Regions from separate parts of the Peteryoungia glycinendophytica genome, predicted to be linked through region 2. Evidence: riboswitches for the same ligand, from Rfam matches in the RefSeq annotation. Region 2 holds a riboswitch; each other region holds the start of a gene.
What was found. A riboswitch is a leader RNA that binds a small molecule or an ion and turns the genes downstream of it on or off. The one in region 2 is predicted to bind cobalamin.
Positions count from the first base shown of each region.

Region 1: it holds a riboswitch for cobalamin, as region 2 does, so the genes downstream of both, cobU (bifunctional adenosylcobinamide kinase/adenosylcobinamide-phosphate guanylyltransferase) here and FJQ55_RS00505 (ABC transporter ATP-binding protein) in region 2, are expected to answer to the same signal.
Region 3: it holds a riboswitch for cobalamin, as region 2 does, so the genes downstream of both, bluB (5,6-dimethylbenzimidazole synthase) here and FJQ55_RS00505 (ABC transporter ATP-binding protein) in region 2, are expected to answer to the same signal.

Region 1 covers NZ_VFYP01000001.1:1,833,877-1,836,070, reverse strand. The annotation lists gene cobW (cobalamin biosynthesis protein CobW) at 1-688, opposite strand, end outside; gene cobU (bifunctional adenosylcobinamide kinase/adenosylcobinamide-phosphate guanylyltransferase) at 692-1,222, opposite strand; cobalamin riboswitch at 1,410-1,780, opposite strand; gene FJQ55_RS09000 (hypothetical protein) at 1,860-2,194, opposite strand, start outside.
Region 2 covers NZ_VFYP01000001.1:108,964-111,157, reverse strand. The annotation lists gene FJQ55_RS00510 (ABC transporter substrate-binding protein) at 1-367, opposite strand, end outside; gene FJQ55_RS00505 (ABC transporter ATP-binding protein) at 384-1,178, opposite strand; cobalamin riboswitch at 1,373-1,604, opposite strand; gene FJQ55_RS00500 (NAD(P)/FAD-dependent oxidoreductase) at 1,701-2,194, opposite strand, start outside.
Region 3 covers NZ_VFYP01000001.1:2,271,100-2,273,293, reverse strand. The annotation lists gene FJQ55_RS11125 (NAD+ synthase) at 1-99, shown strand, start outside; gene FJQ55_RS11120 (TolB family protein) at 130-966, shown strand; cobalamin riboswitch at 1,004-1,195, shown strand; gene bluB (5,6-dimethylbenzimidazole synthase) at 1,240-1,944, shown strand; gene FJQ55_RS11110 (DUF2865 domain-containing protein) at 1,954-2,194, opposite strand, start outside.

The sequences.
Region 1 (2,194 bases), 1.7 Mb from region 2:
TGCTGGCACCAATGCCGAGCAGGACGAGCGACGGCACTTCGCCGTTTTTCGCCTCGATCATCGAGGGCTTGCGACTGGTGCGGCCGGTCACTTCGGCGCGCACGGCGGCGATGCCTTTTGCATCGAGCAGGTCGGTCTTGTTCAAGACGATCAGGTCGGCGCAGGTCAGCTGATCTTCGAACAGCTCTTCGATCGGGCTCTCATGGTCGAGATTGTCGTCTTCGGCGCGCTGGGCAGCGACCGCGTCATGGTCGTCGGCAAAACGGCCAGCAGCGACGGCAGCACTATCGACCACGGTGACGACGCCATCAACAGTGACGCGGGTGCGGATATCAGGCCAATTGAAGGCCGCGACCAGCGGCTGCGGCAATGCCAGTCCCGAGGTTTCGATGACGATATGGTCAGGCTTCACGTCGCGGTCGAGCAACTTCTGCATGGTCGGCACGAAATCGTCGGCGACCGTGCAGCAGATGCAGCCATTGGTCAGCTCGATGATGTCGTCCTCGGTGCAGTTCTCCGCGCCGCATCCCTTAAGCACGTCGCCATCAACGCCGAGATCACCGAATTCGTTGATGATCAGCGCGATCTTCTTGCCGCCGGCATTGGTCAGCATGTTGCGGATGATGGTGGTCTTGCCCGCCCCGAGAAAGCCGGTGATGACGGTGGCGGGGATTTTTTGCTGCAACATGGTTCAACCCTTCATTTTCAGCGGCAATCCGGCCGCAACGAAATAGACTTCAGCCGCTTGAGCGGCGATGGCTTGGTGGAGACGGCCGGCATGGTCGCGAAAGGCGCGGGCGATCTTGTTTTCGGGCACGATGCCGAGGCCGACTTCATTGGAGACGAAGATGACGGTGGCCTGGAAGTCTGCTAGCGCGGCCGCCAAGGCTGCACCGTCTGCATCGACGTGACGGCCCTCCTCCATCATCAGATTGGTGAGCCAGAGCGTCAGGCAATCGACAAGGATGACGCGATCGGGCTGGTCGAGCATCTTCAAGGCGCCCACGAGATCGAGCGGCTCCTCATGGGTCGTCCAGCCGTCATCGGCGCGGTCAGTCCTGTGGGTGGCGATTCGGGCGCGCATCTCGTCGTCCCAGGCATGGCCAGTCGCCAGGTAAAACCTGTCGAGACTGGTGTCGCGCGCCAATCCTTCGGCGAAGCGGGACTTGCCCGAGCGTGCGCCGCCGAGAACGAGAATGGATCGGGGACGAGATGCGGTCATTGCGCACCATCGCCCGTGCCCAGGCGCACAGGTGGTCTGTCACACGAGGACGCCGCATGATCCAGGTATGCAGAAGACCTTTGCACCAACGGCACAAGCCTTCTGCGAGACCGCAGGGGTCCGCATTCGTCAAACGTCGCCAAGACAACCTCCGTGTTGGCAACGGGGATTGCTCCCCAGGTGGGCACGATGCCCGTCACGGACGGCAGGTCTCCTGGCTCGCAGGTCGTGGCACAGTGTGCCAGCGGGCCTTCCTCGCCTTCCCGGAGTTGTTTCGCAACACGAAGAGGAGGACGATTCGTAGAAAAAGAGGCGTCCAACCCCGGCTGTTCGTGTCGCCACTCCAGTGGCTTTTCCCACCCGCTTCGACATCAGGCCGACCGCACCACGCGATCCGTCGCCATCGATCTCCACAGGCAGGATGGAAGACCCTCGCTGCAATACAGTCGCGGGGTCGGCTGCGTTCGGCTTGCCCGGCATGGGTCCAGGCCTTCGCATTCCCTTTTGCTCTCCGGGCGGCCTGTCTGCCGTCCGAAAACCATCCACGAGAAGGATTAGGCCCGAGGCTGGAGCAAGTCAATCACGCTGACGGCACCGGTCGGTCGAACAGCGCCGACCGACCGCATGGCCCCGCCACTTACAGCTTTGGCGTAAGACAATCCGTAGCAACGGTCGGATCGCAGCCGCCACCAAGGCGAACGGTGCCGCTGGCCCCCTGCTCGACGGTCGTACCGGGTTTCGGCGCCGACACAGGAAGGGTGGGCTGATCCGGATAAGCGGGCTTTTCCACTGTGGTGACCGGCAGCACCGGTGGCGCGGCCATCTCAACGGGTGTCGGCTTTGGGGCTGCGGGTGGGGTCGGCACGGCTGGGGCGGCGGCGAGTGCCGGTTTGACGGGAGCGGATCCTCCACTCATCAGGGGCGTGGCGAGAGGGGTCGGCGCGGAAACAATCTCCGGATCCGTTTTCAGCC
Region 2 (2,194 bases):
CTTCGCCGCCGACCTTCATGCCGTAGTTCCAGCCGGCGAAATAGAAGTCGGCATCTGCCTCCAGCAGGACCTCCTTGCTGGGATATTTCGGCGAGAGCTCGGGCAGTTCCTTCACGCCTTCGCGCAGGCTCGCATCGAGCGTCTTCCAGCCGGAAATGCCAGTGTAGCCAACCATGTGGTCCTGCAGCTTAAGGGCCAGCATCATCTCGGTCAGGTTCACGTCATTGGAGATCGCGCGCTTCGGTGCCTCATCGAAGGTGACATCACGGTTGCAGCTTTTCACCGTGACGGGAAAGGCTGCGGCTGTCGAAGCGGCCAGAACAGCAACGAAAAGAGTGGCGGCGGAGAGCAAACGGGGCGTGAACATGGGTGGCTCTTTCAAATCAGGAACTGCCAAGGGAGAATGAAAAGCGAGAGAGACCGGCACCCGCCATCCGCTGACGCTCGGCGAGGACGCCGAAGGTGCCGGAGATGGCGTGATCAGTCAGGACCTCGTCCGGATGGCCGAAGGCGATCATTCGGCCAGACTGCATCAGTGCAACATGGGTGGCGAAATCGGCGGCCAGATTGATGTCGTGCAACGTGGTGACGATGGTCAGCCGCAGCGTGGCGAGCAGAGCCAGGATCTCCAATTGGTGGCGGATGTCGAGGTGATTGGTCGGCTCGTCCAGGATGAGGATCTCCGGATTCTGCGCCAAAGCGCGTGCCACGAGGACGCGCTGTTTTTCGCCGCCGGACAAAGTCGAGAATTGCCGGTTTGCAAGAGACAGCAGATCAAGATGTTCGAGCGCATGACGGGCTTCGTCACGGTCCTGGTCCGTCCAGCCGGTTAGCCCCTCGCGCCATGGCACGCGGCCCATCAAGACAACGTCCCGGACAGTGAACGGAAAATCCGCCGGCATTTCCTGCAGAACGACGGCTACGCGGCGGGCAACCTGACGCGGGGTCAGATCTGTGATATCATGACCGTCGATTTCCACCCTGCCCTCAAGCGGCGCGACACCGCGATAGAGGCAGCGCAGCAGGGTCGTCTTGCCAGCGCCGTTCGGGCCGACAATCGCGAGGCGATCCCCGCCCCCGATCGAAAAGGAGACGTCGCGCACAAGAAACTGCGAGGGCTTTGGTCCCCAACCCAGGTCGACTGCCCTGACGGATATGCCCCTGGTATCACAACTCACGTCCAACCCTCCCCAAGTGGAAGGCAGCCGTGGCGTCGTAAATTTCAGCAGCCGCGCTGAAACTATCGATGATGATGTCCGGCAAGTCTTTCCTCCGCAGGACTTCTCCGGAGGCAAAATGGCGCCCATGAACCTACGCCTGAGGCGCGGTCTGCAAGCCAGTTCGTATCCATCGGAACACCCCGTCCGCTACGTGTCTCACTCATTTGACGGCAGGTCTCCTGGCTTGCGAATATCTGTCGTCCATCTGCCTTCCCACGATCGCTCGCAGTGGCCCGGCGCTTTCGCGCCGCGAGAATGGACGGCAATCCGCTTACAGTTGCGGGGGCAGCCACGGTCTTGGTCCCTTCTGGGTCTTCCGCACCGTGTTCCCTATTAATCCCCTCGGAGTCATCCGGTGGGGGAACCGTCTCCCCATGAATAGAACCTCCGCCATAGACTGGTCAAGCACATCCTGCGTCGGCCCTTCTGATATGTAATAACATTACGTTCGTCAAGCCGTTTTCTGTCGGATACGGCGGGTCAATGAGGGCGCTGAGGATCTGCAGCAGGTGGCGGCATGATGTGCCCGACCGCATCCTCATCGATCAGCCGGGCACCTCTTTGCCGGGTGGCATAGCGCCACAGCCACTGGATGCTGACGAGAAGACGCTTTTCAAAATTGACCAGTAGCCAGACATGGACAATGGCCCACAGGAACCATGCTAGCCTGCCCTTCAGATGCCATCGGCCGAAGTCGAAGACGGCCGCGTTGCGACCGATGACGGCGGTGTTGCCGCGATTCTGGAAGACAAAGGGCGGGGATTTTGCGCCGGTTAGCAGTTCTGCCTTCAGCGCATTTCCCAGATAGAGCCCCTGCTGCTTTGCGACTTGAGCCAAAGCCGGCAAGGGTTTGCCGTCTGCATCGAGTGCAAGGGCAGTGTCACCCAGGGCGTAGATATTGGGCCGCCCGATCACGGCAAGACGGGGATCGACCGGGAGGCGCCCGGCGGGACCGGGCTCAACGCCCAACCAAC
Region 3 (2,194 bases), 2.2 Mb from region 2:
TACAAGCGACGTCAGTCGGCACCGGGGGTGAAGATCACCAAGAAGAATTTCGGGCGCGATCGCCGCTATCCGATTACAAACCGTTTCCGGGATCGCTGAGCGGTCCCAGACGGCCAGGAGAATTCGACAATGCGCAGTTCCGTTGAAATCTATGACATGACGGCACGCGAGTGCGAGGTCGTTTGGCAGACGGAGGATCTCGTCGAGGCGCCGAACTGGTCGCGTGACGGCGAGTTTCTTCTCATCAACGGCGATGGGCTTCTCTATGCTTTGTCGCTTGACGATGACGATCCAGAGCCGGAACTGATCGATACTAGCTTTGCCGTCCGTCTTAACAATGATCACGGCATTTCACCCGATGGCGCGTCGATCGCGTTTTCCGACCATACGCTCTTCGGCAAGTCGTGCATCTATCTGCTCGGCGATGGAGATGAGGAGCCGCGTCAGGTGACCGATAAAATGCCGTCCTACTGGCATGGCTGGTCCCCGGACGGGAAGGAGCTTGCCTATTGCGGCGACCGGAACGGCGTTTTCGACATCTACACGATCTCGACCAAGGGTGGGCCTGAGAAACGATTGACCCATGGTGAGGGCCATAACGACGGTCCCGACTATTCGCCTGACGGGCAGTGGATCTATTTCAACTCCAGCCGCACGGGCACGATGCAGATTTGGCGTATGCGGACCGATGGCAGCGATCTGCAGCGCCTGACCGCAGACGGTTATGGCGACTGGTTCCCGCATCCGTCGCCGGATGGCAAAAAGGTTCTGTTCCTTTCCTACGACGCCGACGTGGCGGGTCATCCGCGCGACAAGCAGGTCCGGCTTCGGCTGATGGACGCCGACGGTGGAAATGTCGAGACGCTGTTCGAATTCTTTGGCGGTCAGGGGTCGATCAACGTTCCGAACTGGTCACCCGATGGATCGGCTTTTGCCTTCGTGCGCTATTCCTCCGAAATTTCCTGACTGTCGCTTTCGTGTCTATTGCAGGGCATCGCGATGCGATAAAAGACCGAGGTCAGGTGCCTGCCTTATGGCAGGAGAATCGGGAAGCCGGTGAGAATCCGGGACGTGCCCAGCGCTGTGAGGCGGACGTGTTTGCCAGGGGAAGCCCTGCCACTGGTCGAGAAGACCGGGAAGGCGGCGGATGCGGTAGAAGCCAAGTCAGAAGACCGGCCTGACACCATAGACTTAGCCCGCGCGGACGGCGGGCGGTTGCGCATTGTTGGAGACAACAGGATGCACGACTCATCGTACGAGGCCCTCGTCCGGGCCGACGCCTTTTCGGATTGCGAAAGGGCCGCCGTCTACCGCGCCATCGAAACCCGCCGGGATGTGCGCGACCAGTTTCTGCCTGATCCCTTACCCGATGCCCTGATCCGTCGGCTGCTTTCTGCAGCCCATGCCGCCCCTTCGGTCGGATTCATGCAGCCGTGGAATTTTCTCCTGATCCGCAGCCGCGAGCAGCGCGAGGCAATCTGGCATGCCTTTGCCAGAGCCAATGAAGAGGCGGTCGCGATGTTCACGGAAGAGCGCCGGCAGGCCTATCGCTCGTTGAAGCTGGAGGGTATCCGTAAGGCGCCGCTCAATATCTGCATCACCTGCGATCCCGATCGTGCAGGCCCTATCGTGCTCGGACGCACGCACAATCCCCGGATGGACGCCTATTCGACCGTTTGCGCCATCCAGAACCTCTGGCTTGCCGCCCGCGCCGAGGGTGTCGGGGTCGGGTGGGTGAGCATCTTTCACGATCAGGACGTGAAGGAAATCCTTGGCATCCCGAAGCGGGTCGAGATCATCGGTTACCTTTGTCTCGGATATGTCGATCAGCTCTACGAGAAGCCGGAACTGGAAATCAAGGGCTGGCGTCAAAGGCTGTCGCTGGACGATCTCGTTTTTGAAGAACGCTGGCCGGCAGACGCAGTTTCTGACGGCGGCGGCTAAAGGCAGCGGCTATTCCTGCAGCGGTTGCGGGCCTGATGCGGCAGGCTTTTTCAAGTCGATCGCGCCGTTCTGAGGTGGCAGGAAGACCGGTCCGACCTGGCGAACCTGCAGAGCCGCTTCATCGAGTTCGCGTTCAGCGGCCGGCAGAGCTGCCGGCGTCGTCGGTGCCTTTTCTGGCTTCACCGTTACGATCGATGACTGATAGTCCGGCACGGGCGGTCGAGGTGTCATTTTCTGATAGTAGCGGGCA